Regions from separate parts of the Cellulomonas wangleii genome, predicted to be linked through region 1. Evidence: predicted binding sites of a transcription regulator. Region 1 holds the regulator's gene; the other holds the start of a gene.

Region 1 (7,449 bases):
CGGTCCGGCCGGGACATCGTGCTGTCCCTGTCGCCCGGCACGCGCCTGTCCACCGAGCACCTGCCGGTGCTGCGCGAGCACGCGCAGATGTGGCGCGTCTGCGACGACCTCTGGGACCGCTGGGAGGACGTGCACGCCAACTTCGCGCGGCTCGCGCGGTGGGCGCCGCACCAGCGGCCCGGGGGCTGGGCCGACGCGGACATGCTGCCGCTCGGGCGCATCGGCATCCGCGCCGAGCGGGGCGAGGACCGCAGCAGCCGGCTCACGCCCGACGAGCAGCGCACCCTGCTCACGCTGTGGGTCATGGCGCGCTCGCCGCTGATGATGGGCGGCGACCTGCCGACCTCCGACCCCGCGACGATCGCCCTGCTCACGACACCGGCCGTGGGGCACGTGCTGCGCACGGGCACGGACGGGCGCGAGCTGCTGCGCGAGCCCGCCGGGGACGAGCACGACAGCGGCGAGGTGGTCGTGTGGGCCGCGCGTGCCGGCGACGGCAGCGGGTCGGTCTACGTCGCCGTGTTCTGGACCGGTGCCCACCCGCGCACCGAGCGGCTGCCGCTGACCGCGCTGCTCGGCGACGCCGACGCCGGCCGCGGGCCCTGGGCGGTGCGCGACCTGTGGTCCGGCGCCGACCTTCCCGACCCCGTGGTCACCACGCACGAGCCCCTCGGCTCGATCGACCTCGACGTCCCGCCGCACGGCGTGCGGTGGGTGGAGCTGCACCACCCGCACCACCGACAGGAGCCCTGATGATCCCCGTCCGACTCACCCTCGACCCGGCGTTCCGCGTCGCGCCCGTCCGCCGCCGCACGTTCGGCTCGTTCGTCGAGCACCTCGGGCGCTGCGTCTACACCGGCATCCACGACCCGGAGCACCCCACGGCCGACCAGGACGGGTTCCGCAAGGACGTCCTCGAGCTCACCCGCGAGCTGGGGGTGTCCACGGTGCGCTACCCGGGCGGCAACTTCGTGTCCGGGTACCGGTGGGAGGACGGCGTCGGTCCCGTCGAGCAGCGGCCGCGCCGCCTCGACCTCGCATGGCACTCCACCGAGCCCAACACGGTCGGTGTCGACGAGTTCATGCGCTGGGCCGAGCGTGCGCAGGTCGAGCCGATGATGGCGGTGAACCTCGGCACCCGCGGCGTGCAGGAGGCGGTGGACCTGCTGGAGTACTGCAACGTGCCGGGCGGCACCGCGCTGTCCGACCTGCGGCGGGCCAACGGTGCGCCCGACCCGTACCGCGTGCGGATGTGGTGCCTCGGCAACGAGATGGACGGGCCGTGGCAGACCGGGCACAAGACCGCGTACGAGTACGGCCGCCTGGCTGCCGAGACCGGGCGTGCCATGCGCATGGTCGACCCCGGCATCGAGCTGGTGGCCTGCGGCTCGTCCAGCTCGGTGATGGAGACGTTCGGCGAGTGGGAGCGCATCGTGCTCACCGAGGCGTACGACCAGGTCGACTACATCTCCGCGCACGCCTACTACTGGGAGGAGGAGGGCGACCTCGGCTCGTTCCTCGCCTCCGCGGTCGACATGGACCACTTCGTGGAGTCGGTGACCGCGACGGCCGACGCCGTGCGTGCCGCCCAGCGCAGGAGCAAGCGGGTCCACATCTCGTTCGACGAGTGGAACGTCTGGTACCAGAAGCGTGCCGAGTCCCGCCCGCCGCGCGGTGACGACTGGCCGGTGGCGCCCGTGCTGCTGGAGGACCGTTACAACGTGGCCGACGCGGTCGTCGTGGGCAACCTGCTGATCAGCCTGCTGCGGCACTCCGACCGGGTGCACGCCGCGTCGCTCGCCCAGCTGGTCAACGTCATCGCGCCGATCATGACCGAGCCCGGCGGGCGGGTCTGGAAGCAGACGATCTTCCACCCGTTCGCCGCCGCCGCCCGGTGGGCCCGCGGTGACGTGCTGCAGGTGGCCGTCGAGTCCCCGACGTACGAGACGGCCCGCTACGGCGACGCCGCGCTCGTCGACGCGGTCGCGACGCGGGACGAGGAGACCGGCGACGTCGCCGTGTTCGTGGTCAACCGCTCCACCGGGGCGCCGGCCGCGCTCGACGTGGACCTGCGCGCCCTGCCGGGGCTGCGTCTGGTCGAGGCCTCGACGCTGGCCAACCCCGACCACACCTGGTCGGCCACGGCCGACGACGACACGTCGGTCGCCCCGCGGGCCAACGCGACGGCCCGGGTCGCGGACGGTCGGCTGAGCGCCGAGCTGCCGCCCGTGTCGTGGACGGTGCTGCGCCTGGGACCCGTCGCGTGAGCGTCCGCCGCCGGCGGGCGTGGGCGGCCGTCGCGGTCGTCGGGGTCCTGCTCGCCGGCGGCGCCGCGGTGCTGCTGCCGCGCACGCTGCTGCCCGCGCCGCCGGCCGCCACCGCCCTCGACCCGGCGGGCGACGTGCGGACGCACGACCCCGCCCTCGTCGTCGGCGAGCCGGGGGAGCCCTGGTACGTGTTCTCGACCGGCGACGTGCGGGTGGGGCTGGGCGCCCCGCAGGTCCGGCGGTCCACGGACGACGGGCGTACCTGGGAGCTGGTCGGGACGGTGTGGGACGCCGCGACCCGCCCCGCCTGGGTCGAGGAGCGCATCCCGGGCGTCGAGAACTTCTGGGCGCCGGAGGTCGTCGAGCACGACGGCACCTGGTACCTCTACTACGCCGCGTCGACCTTCGGCTCCAACCGCTCGCTCATCGGCCTCATGACCAGCCCCACGCTCGACCCCGACGACCCGGCGTACGGCTGGGTCGACCGGGGGGAGGTCCTGTCCTCCGAGCCGGGGCGCGACGGCTGGAACGCCATCGACGCCGGCGTCCTCGACGTCGACGGCACGCCGTGGCTGGCCTTCGGGTCGTTCTGGGGCGGCATCCAGCTGGTCGAGCTGGCGTGGCCGGACGGCCTGCGTGCCGACCCCGACGCCCCGCCGCGGCGCATCGCGAGCCGGGTCGGCGCGCCCAACGCGATCGAGGCGCCGTACCTGGTCCGGCGTGACGGCTGGTACTACCTCCTCGTGTCCCGGGACACCTGCTGCCGGGGCTCGGACTCGACGTACAGCATCGCGGTCGGGCGCTCCCGCGACGTGACGGGCCCGTACGTCGACCGTGCGGGCCGTGACATGACCATGGACGGCGGTGAGGTCCTGCTGACCGGCCGCGGGGACATGGTGGGGCCCGGCGGGCAGTCGTACTCCCGCGGGTTCCTCGCCTTCCACTGGTACGACGCGGCGGCGGGCGGCGACTTCCGCCTGGGCATCCGCGAGCTCGCCTGGGACGCGGACGGGTGGCCGGTGGCGACGACGCGCGAGGAGCAGGCCGCGGACCGGGGGTGAACGGCGCGGGGGTGAACGGCGCGGGGGTGAGCGGTGGGGTGAACGGCGCGGGGGAGAGCGGCGCGGGGTCGACGGGCCGTCGTCAGAGCGGGCGCTCGAGGACGTAGTCGTCCTCGAGCCGTCCGCCGACCTGGAAGTGCTTGACGCCGACGACGGCGAACCCCTCACGGGCGTAGAACGCCTGCGCGCGGGCGTTGTGCTGGTTCACGCCCAGCCACATGCCCGAGCCGCCCAGCGCGCGGCCGTGGTCGAACGACGCGCGCAGGAGCGTGGAGGCGACCCCGGCGCCGTGGTGGTCGGGGTGCACGTAGCACTTGGAGAGCTCGACGGTGGGCCGGATGTGCACGGCGGCGCGCGCGTCCTCGTCCGCGGGCTCGCCGGCGACGAGCACGGTGTAGCCGAGGAGCTCACCGTCCGGGGTCGCGGCGACCAGCACGACGCGCGCCGGGTCGACCACGTGGCGCGCGAACCGCTCGGCGCTCAGGTGCGCGGCCAGGAACGCGCGCTGGTCCTCGAGCGTCGAGCCGGGCGGGCACGCCAGGGGGAACGTCACGGCGGCGAGCGCCGCCAGGGCAGGGGCGTCCCGCACGTCGGCCGTCCGCACGGCCCACGCGGTCGCGGCGGTCACTCGGCGCCCATCCGGCGCCGCACCGAGCGCAGCACGGCGCGCGCGACGACCGCCACGGCCCAGGTCAGACCCGCCAGGCTCGCGGCGTTCGCCCCGCGACGTGCCTGGCGGCGACGGTGGCGGAACTCGCGCACGGGCCACCCGACCTCGGCTGCGTGCCGGCGCAGGCGGCGGTCGGGGTTGATGGCGCACGGCCGGCCCACCGTGGACAGGATCGGCACGTCGTTCGTGGAGTCGCCGTAGGCGTGGCAGAGGCTCAGGTCGTACCCCTCGCGCTCGGCGAGCGCGCGGACGGCGGCGGCCTTGGCCTCGCCGTGCAGCAGGTCCCCGACCAGCCGGCCGGTGTAGAAGCCCTCCACGTGCTCGGCGACCGTGCCCAGCGCCCCGGACGCACCCAGGCGGCGGGCGATGAGCTCGCCGATCTCCACGGGTGTGGCGGTGACCAGCCACACCGCGTGGCCGTCGGCGAGGTGGGCGTCGAGCAGCGCCTGGGTGCCCGGGTAGATGCGCAGGCTGAGGACCTCGTCGTAGACGTCCTCGGCGATCGCGGTCACCTCCGCCACCGAGTGCCCGCGCATGATGTCGAGCGCGCGGGCGCGCACGTCGTCGATCTGGTCCTTGTCCTCGCCGAACAGCCGGTACCGGGCCTGCTGCCCGGCGAAGCGCACGAGGTCCAGCTTGCGGAAGAACCCGCGCCGGTACAGGCCGACGGCGAGATGGAAGGCGCTGGCCCCGCGGATGATCGTGTTGTCGACGTCGAAGAACGCGGCCACGCGCGTGCCGTCGGCGACCTCCGCCGCCCGTGGCGTCCGCGCGGTGGCGGCGACGACGGCAGGCTCGTCCGTGCCGTCGCCCGTTCGCATCCGGACACTGTAACGAGCGCGCGGCCCCGCGCGACGGAGGGTCCGCTGCGTGCCGCGACGTGCGCACACGCGCCGCGGGCCTCCCGGAGCCGGGGCGGCCCGGCTAGCGTGGGCGCCGTGAGCGGGACGAGCGCACCGCGGGTGGTGCTGTACGGACGGACCGGGTGCCACCTGTGCGACGACGCGCGGGCGCTCGTCGAGCGGGTGTGCGGCGAGGTCGGTGCGACCTGGGCGGAGGTCGACGTCGACGTGCCGGGACCCGACGGCCGGCTGCCGGCGGACGAGCTGGGCGAGCTGGTGCCGGTGGTCGACGTCGACGGGGTGCGGCGCGGGTACTGGCGGATCGACGAGGCGCGCCTGCGGCGGGCTCTCGCGGCGGCGGGCGGCAGGCCCTAGCGTGTGATCCTGGCGCCGGGGCCGTGCCCGGCGACGCGGGTGCGGAGGGTCAGTGGACGGTCGGCGCAGCGCAGCACGACGCGGGGCCGACGGCCGCGCCGGACGTGACGGCCAGGCCGTGCCGTCCGCCACGGTCGGGCGGCTGCCCGGCTACCTGCGGGCGCTCGAGGCGACAGCGGCGGCCGGTGCCGTCCTGACGTCGTCCGACGAGCTGGCGGAGCGCGCGGGCGTGACCCCGGCACAGCTGCGCAAGGACCTGTCGTACCTCGGCTCGTACGGTCGTCGCGGGGTGGGCTACGACGTCGCGCACCTGCGCGAGCAGGTCACGGTGGCCCTCGGCCTGGCCGACGTGCGCCGCGTGCTGCTGGTGGGCGTCGGCAACCTGGGGCACGCCCTGGCGAACTACGCCGGCATCGCCGAGCGGGGCTTCGTGCTGGTGGGGCTGGTCGACGCGGACCCGGCGGTGGTGGGCACGACGGTGGCCGGGCTCGTGGTCGAGCCGGCCGACGACCTGGCCGCGGTGGTGGCGCGCACCGGGGCGACGATCGCGGTGCTGACGACGCCGGCCGCCGTCGCGCAGCAGGTGTGCGACGCGCTGGTCGCCGCCGGGGTGGTCGGCGTCCTCACGTTCGCGCCGTGCGCGCTGCGCGTGCCGCCGCACGTCGACGTGCGGGCGGTGGACGTGGCGTCCGAGCTGCAGATCCTGGCGTTCCACGACCGCGCGCGCAGCGCCGGCGGCGGGGCGTCGTGAGCGGCGGCGCCCGGGGTCGGTGCCGACGGTGCCCGGACGTGCCGCGAGGGCGCGACGGGGGACGTCGCGCCCTCACGGACGGGGTCGGGGCGTGGTGCCCCGGTGGGGAGCGTCAGGCCTTGATGGCGGACACGTCCAGGTCGATGCGGACCTTGTCGGCGACGAGGACGCCGCCCGCCTCGAGCGCGGCGTTCCACGTGAGGCCGAAGTCCTTGCGGGAGATGGTGACGGTCGCCTCGAAGCCGGCGCGCGTGTTGCCGAACGGGTCCACCGCGGTGCCGTTGAACTCGGTCTCCAGCTCGACCTCGCGCGTGACGCCGTGGATCGTCAGGTCGCCGACGACGACGTGCTTGTCGCCGCCGTCCGTACGGATCGCGGTGGAGGCGAAGGTCCACCCGCCGAACGTCTCGACGTCGAAGAAGTCGGCGCTCTTGAGGTGGCCGTCGCGGTTGGCGTCACCGGTGGTGACCGTGGACGGGTCGAGCGTCACCGAGACGGCGGAGGACTCCAGGTCCTCGCCGACCGTGAGGGTGCCGGACGTCACGGCGACCGTGCCCCGGACCTTGGAGATGCCGGCGTGACGGACCGTGAACGACGCGTCCGTGTGCGTCGGGTCGATGTTCCAGGTGCCGGCGGTGAGGCCGGTGGGCAGAGCGGTCATGGGGTCCTCCGCGGTTCGGTGCCGAACGATTTCGTTGATTCGACAAGTAACTGTTGTTGATCTTTCTACTACGGTGGGCTGCCGAGCGCAACCCCTGAGGAGGACACCCGTGCCCGACGACGTGCGCTGGCTCTCCGCCACGCAGCAGCGCGACTGGCGCGCGTTCCGCGACGGGACCGCGCTGCTGTTCGACGTCCTCGGGCGCGAGCTGGACGAGGGCAGCGGGCTGTCGCTCGGGGAGTACGAGGTGCTCGTGCGGCTCTCCGAGGCGCCGCGCCGCGCCCTGCGCATGTCCGAGCTCGCGGACGACCTCGCGCACTCCCGGAGCCGGCTGACGCACACCGTCGCCCGCATGGAGCGCGCCGGCATCGTGCGCCGCGAGCCCGCGCTCGACGACGCCCGGGGCGTGAACTGCGTGCTCACCGACCACGGGTGGCAGGTGCTCGTGGCCGCGGCGCCCGGTCACGTCGAGTCCGTGCGGCGGCACCTCGTCGACGTGCTGGACGACGCCCAGCTGGCCGCGCTGGGTGAGGCGATGCGCGTCGTCGTCGCGCACCTGCGCGGCCCGGGGCGCCTGCCCGACGCCGACGGGGACGCCGCACGCTGAGCCCGCCGACGCGCACGGGGACGCCGCAGACTTTGCGACACTGTGCACATGGTCGCCACGACGGTCCACCTGCTGCGGCACGGTGAGGTGCACAACCCCGAGGGTCTGCTCTACGGCAGGCTGCCCGGCTACCGGCTGTCCGAGCGCGGGCTGCGGATGGCCGAGCTCGTCGCCGCCACGCTGGCCGGCGAGCAGGGCGCACCACGGCGCGACGT
Region 2 (7,449 bases), 910 kb from region 1:
CCCGCCGGGGCGACGGCGGACAGGGCGAGGAACCGCGCCTCGGCGCGGTGCAGGCGGATGTGCTCGTCGAGCGACCACCCGGGACCGTTCGTCAGCGTCATGCCGCAGGCGCACCCGATGGTCACGGCGCCGTCCTCGTCCACGACGACCTGACCCACCGTCGTGTGGTCGGTGAACGCCCGCACCTTGGCGTGGCGCATCGGCGCGCTGACGGGCTCCGGCAGCGTCTCCTGCGGGTCGGTCGTCCGCTCGCCGTCGGTCAGGTCGTCGGCGGGACGACCGAGGTCGGGAACGTCGGGGCCGGGAAGGGCGTGGTCGGGCACGGACTCAGTGTCCGCCCGTGAGCGTCCCGTCGTCCACGAGCTGACGCTCCATCGCCGCGTCCCACTCGCCGCCGCCCAGGCTGGGCATCAGCTGCTGCAGCTGCGGACGCCAGGCGTCGGCACGCTCGGGGAAGCACCGGTCGAGCAGGTCCAGCATGGTCGCCACCGCGGTCGACGCGCCGGGGGACGCGCCCAGCAGACCGGCGATCGAGCCGTCGGCCGACGCCACGAGCTCGGTCCCGAACTCCAGCACACCACCGCCCTTGCCGCGCTTGATGACCTGGACGCGCTGGCCCGCCGTCACCAGCTCCCAGTCCCGCGGGTCGGCGGTCGGCATGTACGCGCGCAGCGTGCGCAGCCGCGCGGTGTCGCCGGCGGTGACCTCGCGGATCAGGTACGTGAGCAGGTCGACGTTGCGCAGGCCGACAGCGATCATCGGCACCAGGTTGGTGGGTCGCACCGAGCGCAGCAGGTCGGTCCAGGAGCCGCGCTTGAGGAACTTCATGCTCCAGCCGGCGTACGGGCCGAACATCAGCGCGCGGCGCCCGTCGACGACGCGCGCGTCCAGGTGCGGGACCGACATGGGCGGCGCACCGATCGCGGCCTTGCCGTAGACCTTCGCGCGGTGCTGGTCCACCACGTGCGGTGCGGTGGTCCGCAGGAACTGCCCGCTGATCGGGAAGCCCGCGTACCCGCGGATCTCCTTGATGCGGCTGCGCTGCAGCAGGTGCAGCGCACCGCCGCCCGCGCCGACGAAGACGAACCGGGCGGTGAGCGTGCGCGGCGGACGACCGTTCCAGCGCCGGTCCGCCACGGTGACCCGCCAGCGCCCGTCGCGCAGGCGCTTGAGCCGCGTGACCTCGCTGCTCGTGTGCAGGGTGGCCCCGCGCCGGACCGCGTCGGCGAGCATGGCGCGCGTCAGCGACCCGAAGTCGACGTCCGTGCCCCAGGCGGCGCGCGTGGCGGCGACGGGCTCGTCGTCCGCCCGGTCGGCCATCAGCAGGGGCGCCCACCGGGCGATGACGGCCGGGTCGGTCGTGAACTCCAGGTCGGCGAACAGCCGGTGCGCGCGCAGCGCCTCCCAGCGGCGGCGCAGGAACTCGACGTCCTGCGCCCCGCGGACGAACGTCAGGTGCGGGGTCGTGGTGACGGCGTCCTCGCCGCCGGGCAGCCGGCCCGCGGCGGCCAGGTGGTGCCACAGCTCGCGCGACAGCTCGTACTGCTCGTTGATCGTGACGGCCTTGGTCACGTCGACCGTGCCGTCGGCGCGCTGGGGCGTGTAGTTCAGCTCGCACAGCGCGGCGTGGCCGGTGCCCGCGTTGTTCCACGCGTTCGAGCTCTCGAGCGCGGGGGAGTCCAGCCGCTCGTGCACCTCGATGCGCCAGCCGGGCTCCAGCGTGCTCAGCAGCGACGCGAGCGTCGCGCTCATGATGCCGCCGCCCACCAGCAGGACGTCGACGTCGGCCGCGGTCTCGTGCTCTCCAGGTGCCACGCCGCGATGCTAGGTCGACGTCGAGAGACCTCCCAGCACAAGTCATGTGATGTTTGTCTCGTGGGACTTTCGTCACATGCGCGCCGCTGACCTGCGGCGCAGTCGCTGTCGGCCGACACGGGGACGTCGGACGCGACGCCCCGACCCCGGTCGTGCCCGACGAGGGCGACACGCCGCGCGGACGCCCGACACGCGCACGCCGCGCGCCGAGCGGGTGCGCGACCCGCCCGGCGCGCGGTAGAACCGGTGCATGAGCTCGAACCGCGCGCGCGACCTGACGTCCGACCCCGCAGCCCACGGCCTGGCCGACCAGCCCCTCACCCAGGCGGACCTGGACGCGGCCGACGCCCGCACGGGGGGCGACCCCGCGCGGGCCCCGCGCTCGCTGCGCGCCGCCGAGCTCGAGCCCGACGACGAGGCGATCGCCTCGAGCGACGACTGGGACGACCCCGAGCGGCTCTGAGGTCCGCGCCGGCGCCGGCATCGACCGCCGGCGTCCCCGCCGGGATCGCCGGCGGCAGGCGCCGGCGATCCCGGCGGAGGTCAGCGCGCGAGCCCGGCCTCGCGCGCCCGCTGCAGCAGCTGCTCCCCGTCCTCGCCCGTGAGGACGTCGAGACCGGGTTCCTCGTCCGCCCGCTCCTCGGACTCCTCCTGCTCGGGGGTTGCGACGGGCATGCCGTGCGAGAGCACGTGCTCACCGGGCGTCAGCTGGCGGATGAGGACGGCCTCGACCCGGTCCGGGTGGTGCTCCACGGCCCCGGCGTAGATCTGCGGGTCGTGCTGCCCGTCGTCGCCGACGAGCACCCACCGCACCTGCGGCAGGTCGGTGAACAGGCGGCGCAGCTCGGCCACCTTGTGCCGCGGGCCGCTGCGGAAGAGCCCGGTGTTGGTCGGTCCCCAGTCCGTCAGCAGCAGCGGCCCGGCCGGGTAGTCGTGGCGCCGCAGGAACCGGCCGATCGCCGGTGCCGCGTTCCACGCCCCGGTGGACAGGTACACGACAGGGGCCCCGGGGTGGTCGGCCCGCAGGGCGTGGTACAGGCGTGACATGCCGGGGACGGCCTCGCGCGCGTTCTCGTGCCGCACGAAGACGTTCCACGCGGCGACCAGGGGACGCGGCAGGCGCGTGACCATGACGGTGTCGTCGATGTCGCTGACGATGCCGACCGTCGGCTCCGGGCCCACCACCACGACGCGCGCCGTGGTCCGGGCGTCGTCCACCGACGTGAGCGTGATGTCGTGCCAGCCGGGCGGGAGGTCGGCGTCGACCATGGCGTCGACGTACCCGCCGCGGTCCGTGGTCAGCCGGTGCTTGCGGCCCCCCACCTCGACCTCGACCGGCGCGCCGGCCACGGGTGCGGTGAAGAACGAGCGCCACCCGCGGACGGTCGGTGCGGGCCGCTCACCGGTCTGGGCGCCGCCACCGGCGTCCGGCAGGTCGCGCTGGCGCACGGTGGGGGAGGCCAGCAGGGTGCGGGCGAGCACCCGCACCTTGCCGCCGGAGCCGTACCCGGCGTACCCGACGACGCGGACCGTCCAGCCGCGCCGCCGCAGCACGCGGGCGAGCACGGCGTCGAACCGGTCCTCGAAGCGGGCCGCCACGTGCAGCCGCTGGACCGGGCTGCCGTCGGGGTTCTCGAGCCGGGGCGTCACGCGTCCTGCGCGCAGCCCGTCGTCCTCCTGGCCACCCGGACCGGCGGGTGCGGCAGGCGCGGACGCCGCGGCGTGCCGGGGCGTCACTGGGCGCTGTCGGAGGTCGTGGCGGACTTCGCGGCCGCGGCGGCGCCCTTCTCGGTCGACGCGCCGGCCGTCGACAGGGCACCACCGGAGGACTCGAGGTGGGCGCGGACGAACCAGTGGAACAGCTCGAGCTCGCTCAGGTGCCCGACCAGCAGGTCGTTGGTGACGGTGTCCAGCTCCTCGGTGTCCGCCGCCGCCCTGCGGTGGTCCGTGATGACCCCGACGTACACCGCGTCCAGCGCGCCGAGGTGCTCGGTCGTGCTCGCACGGCCGATCGCGTAGTCGTCCCAGGTGCGCGCGGCGACCAGGGCGCCCGGTGTGCCGACAGGCGCCACGCCGAGCGTCGCGATGCGCTCGGCCGTCGCGTCGACCATCAGCCGGACGGCGTCGACCTGGGGGTCGAGCATCTCGTGCACCGCGATGAAGTGCGGGCCGACGACGTTCCAGTGGACGTGCTTGAGCGTCAGCGCCAGGTCGTTCAGCGCGTGGAGCCGTTCCTGCAGGATCGCGGCCACCCTCGCGCCGTCCTCCGGCGTCAGCGACGGGACGGTGTACTTCGGGAGATCGCGGGACATGGCACTCCTTCGCAGACGCACCGGGCCCGTCCGGCCCGGGGTGACGTCCACGCTGCCAGGACGCGCGACCCCCCGCCATCGGAGCCGGTGGGCGGGTGTGCGTCCTGGTCAGGGGTCGAAGGGGTCGCCGTCGCGCGCGAGGCGGTCGGCCGCCTCGTCGGCCGTGAGCTGCCGCAGGCCGGGACCGATCTCGTCCCAGTCGCGTGGCGCCGCGACCGTGGGTCGGTCCCGGCCACGCAGCGACCACGGCGTGATCGTCGTCTTGGCCGGGTGGTTCTGCGACCAGTCCAGGAGAACCTTCCCACCGCGCAGGTCCTTGCGCTGCACCGCCACCACGAGGTCCGGGTGCTCGCCCGCGAGCGCGTGGGCCAGGTCGTGCGCGAGCTCGCGCACCTCGGTCGCGGGACGGGGCCGGGGCAGCGGCGCGTAGAGCTGCAGCCCTTTGGACCCGGAGGTGACGGGCACCGTGCGTGACAGGCCCTGGGTGCGCAGCCGCTCGGCCACGAGGTGCGCGACGCGGGCGCACTCGTCGAGGCCGGCTCCGGGGCCGGGGTCGAGGTCCACGACCAGGCGGTCGGCGCCCCGCAGGCCCCCGCGCGGTCCCACGGTCCACTGCGGGGTGTGCAGCTCGAGCGCGCCGGAGTTGGCGGCCCACATGAGCCCGGCCAGGTCGTCGATGAACGGCAGGTCGAGGGTCGTGCCCTCGTCGTCCGTGCCGGGGGACGCGGGCAGACGCTGGTGGCGCAGCCAGGGCGGGGCGCCGCGGGGGACGTTCTTCTCGAAGAACTTCTCGCCGCCGACGCCCTCGGGCCACCGGATGCGCGTGACGGGCCGGTCCCGCAGCTGACGCAGGATCGCCGCCTCGACGCGCACGAGGTAGTCCATGACCTCGGCCTTGGTGGTGCCCGTGGCGGGGTAGAGGGCCCGGTCGAGGTGGGTCAGGCGGACGGGTCGGCCGCCGACGTCCACGGTGCGGCGCTCTGCGCTCATGCGGTCGGCGTCTCCTCGGTCCTCGGGGCTGTTCTCAGGGCTGCTCCCACGGGTCGGCCGTGGTGTCGGTCCGCACCCCGCGGACGACCGGCTGGCGGAGGCGTCCGGTCGGCGTGCGACCCAGGTAGAGGATGTCGGTGACGACCACCGGGTCGCACCAGATCGTGCCGCGGGCGTCGACGGCGGGCACGTCGTCAGCGAACGGGCTGGTGGCGCGTTCGAGGGGGGCGAGCCGCTCGCGCATGGCGCGCGCGGCGGGTCCGGCGAGACCGGAGCCGGCACGGCAGAGGTAGCGCAGGGCGCCGGTGGCGTCCGGGGCACCCAGCAGCACCGCGCCGAGGCGTCCCGTCCCGGTCGACTCCGGGCGCCAGCCGCCGACGAGTGCCGTGCGGGTGCGCCGGTGCGCGGACTTCACCCAGTCGGGCGACCGCCGCCCGGGTCGGTAGGTGGAGCCCGTGCGCTTGGCGACGACGCCCTCGAGCCCGTGGGCGGCGGTGACCTGCCAGAGGTCGTCCCCGTCGTCGTACCAGGGGGAGACCTGGACGTGCTCCGGCAGGGGCAGGCTCTCGAGGACGGCGCGCCGCGCGGTGAGGGGCAGGGGAGCGAGGTCGCGGCCGTCGTGGCGCAGGACGTCGAACACGAGGTAGGTGACGGGCCGGGCCGCGGCCAGGGCCTCGGCGCGCCGGACGTCGCGCACGTGCATGCGCTCGGCGAGCGCCGGGAACGACGGCCGGCCCGCGTCCATGAGCACGACCTCCCCGTCCAGCAGGACGTCGCCCAGGTCGGCCAGGTCGCGCAGCTCGGGGTACGCCGGGGTGACGTCGCGCTCGTTGCGGCTGGCCAGCCGCACGGTGCCGTCGCGCACGTCCGCCAGGACACGGACGCCGTCCCACTTGACCTCGTAGACCCAGTCGCGCCCGTGCGGCAGGGCGGCCGGTGCGGGCGCAGGGGTGGCGAGCATGGGCTCCACGGGTCCATCCTGCCCGTGGACGGCGCAGCGGTCGCGTGGGGCGGCCCGTGGGGGAGCGGTGCTGTCGTCACGACGAGGGAGGACGTGCCGTGCGGGCGATCTGGAAGGGCGCCGTGGCCTTCGGCCTGGTGAACGTGCCGGTGCGGCTCTACGCCGCGACGGGGGAGCACGAGGTCCGGCTGCACCAGGTGCACCGCGAGGACGGTGGCCGCATCCGGTACCGCAAGGTCTGCAGCGTCGACGGCGAGGCCGTGGAGTGGTCGGACATCGCGAAGGGCTACGAGACGGAGGACGGTGAGCTCGTGGTCCTCACGGACGAGGACTTCGAGCAGCTGCCCCTGGCCACCGAGCGCGAGATCGAGGTGCTCGAGTTCGTGCCGGCCGACCAGGTCGACCCGATCATGCTGCAGAAGACGTACTACCTGGAGCCGGACCGCACGGCCGCCAAGCCGTACGCGCTGCTGCGCGGTGCGCTGGAGGAGACGGACCGGGTGGCGGTGGTGAAGGTCGCGATCCGGCAGCGGGAGTCGATGGCGGTGCTGCGGGTGCGGGACAAGGTCATCGTGCTGCAGACGCTGCTGTGGCCCGACGAGGTGCGGGAGGCCGACTTCCCGGTGCTCGACGACGACGTCACGGTGCGCCCGCAGGAGCTGACGATGGCGTCCTCGCTGGTGGAGTCCCTCGCGGGGGACTTCGACCCCTCGCAGTACGAGGACGCGTACGTGGCGGCGCTCGAGCAGCTGATCGCGACCAAGGTGTCGTCGGGCGACACGCAGGTCCGGCCTGCCCCGCCCGAGGAGGAGTCGAGCGAGGGCGGTGGCGAGGTCGTCGACCTGCTCGCGGCCCTGCAGCGCTCCGTCCAGAAGGCGCGCGCGGCCCGGGGCGAGGACGCCGACGACGCCCCCGCCGAGAAGGAGAAGCCCGCGGCCCGCACGCGCGCGACCTCCGGCACGCGCTCGCGCACGACGAAGGACACCGCCGGCGAGGCGTCCCCGGACAAGGACACGAAGGGTCGTGGCCGCAAGGGCGGCACGGCGACGAGCGGCAAGGGTGACGAGGCGACGAGCGGCACGGGCGTCAAGCGCCGGTCCGCGGCGACCAAGGAAGGGGCCGACGAGCAGGCCGCGCCGCGGCGGCGGGCGCGCAGCAAGGCCTCGTGAGCGCGCAGGACGACCAGGATCGGGCCGTCGCGGCGCTGCGTCGCATCGCCTTCCTGCTCGAGCGCGAGCAGGCGGGCCGGTACCGGTCGGAGGCGTACCGCGCGGCAGCCCGCACGGTGGAGCGGCAGGACCCGGCGCGCCTGGCGGCCCTCGCCGCGGCCGGGTCCCTCACGGACCTGCCCGCCGTCGGCAGCAGCACCGC

The links. The regulator Rex, encoded in region 1, represses fermentation and respiration genes when NADH is low (regulators of the CRP and FNR family bind a similar motif). The targets are predictions, from matches to a motif close to CTTGTGAANNNNTTCACAAG.
Region 2: a site for Rex is predicted at 1,859-1,878, ahead of mqo (malate dehydrogenase (quinone)). Genes of this name have one in related genera too.

Annotation. Positions count from the first base shown of each region.
Region 1 is NZ_CP074405.1:3,001,706-3,009,154, reverse strand. Features, by position in the region: gene KG103_RS13850 (glycoside hydrolase family 27 protein) at 1-753, shown strand, start outside; gene arfA (arabinosylfuranosidase ArfA) at 753-2,267, shown strand; gene KG103_RS13840 (arabinan endo-1,5-alpha-L-arabinosidase) at 2,264-3,328, shown strand; gene KG103_RS13835 (GNAT family N-acetyltransferase) at 3,411-3,956, opposite strand; gene KG103_RS13830 (HAD family hydrolase) at 3,953-4,819, opposite strand; gene KG103_RS13825 (glutaredoxin family protein) at 4,928-5,215, shown strand; gene KG103_RS13820 (redox-sensing transcriptional repressor Rex) at 5,268-5,966, shown strand; gene KG103_RS13815 (YceI family protein) at 6,079-6,627, opposite strand; gene KG103_RS13810 (MarR family winged helix-turn-helix transcriptional regulator) at 6,737-7,234, shown strand; gene KG103_RS13805 (histidine phosphatase family protein) at 7,283-7,449, shown strand, end outside.
Region 2 is NZ_CP074405.1:2,096,019-2,103,467, reverse strand. Features, by position in the region: gene KG103_RS09685 (hypothetical protein) at 1-323, opposite strand, end outside; gene mqo (malate dehydrogenase (quinone)) at 328-1,815, opposite strand; gene KG103_RS09675 (hypothetical protein) at 2,066-2,278, shown strand; gene KG103_RS09670 (App1 family protein) at 2,359-3,465, opposite strand; gene KG103_RS09665 (Dps family protein) at 3,549-4,127, opposite strand; gene ligD (non-homologous end-joining DNA ligase) at 4,236-5,117, opposite strand; gene ligD (non-homologous end-joining DNA ligase) at 5,152-6,078, opposite strand; gene ku (non-homologous end joining protein Ku) at 6,177-7,247, shown strand; gene KG103_RS09645 (PHP domain-containing protein) at 7,244-7,449, shown strand, end outside.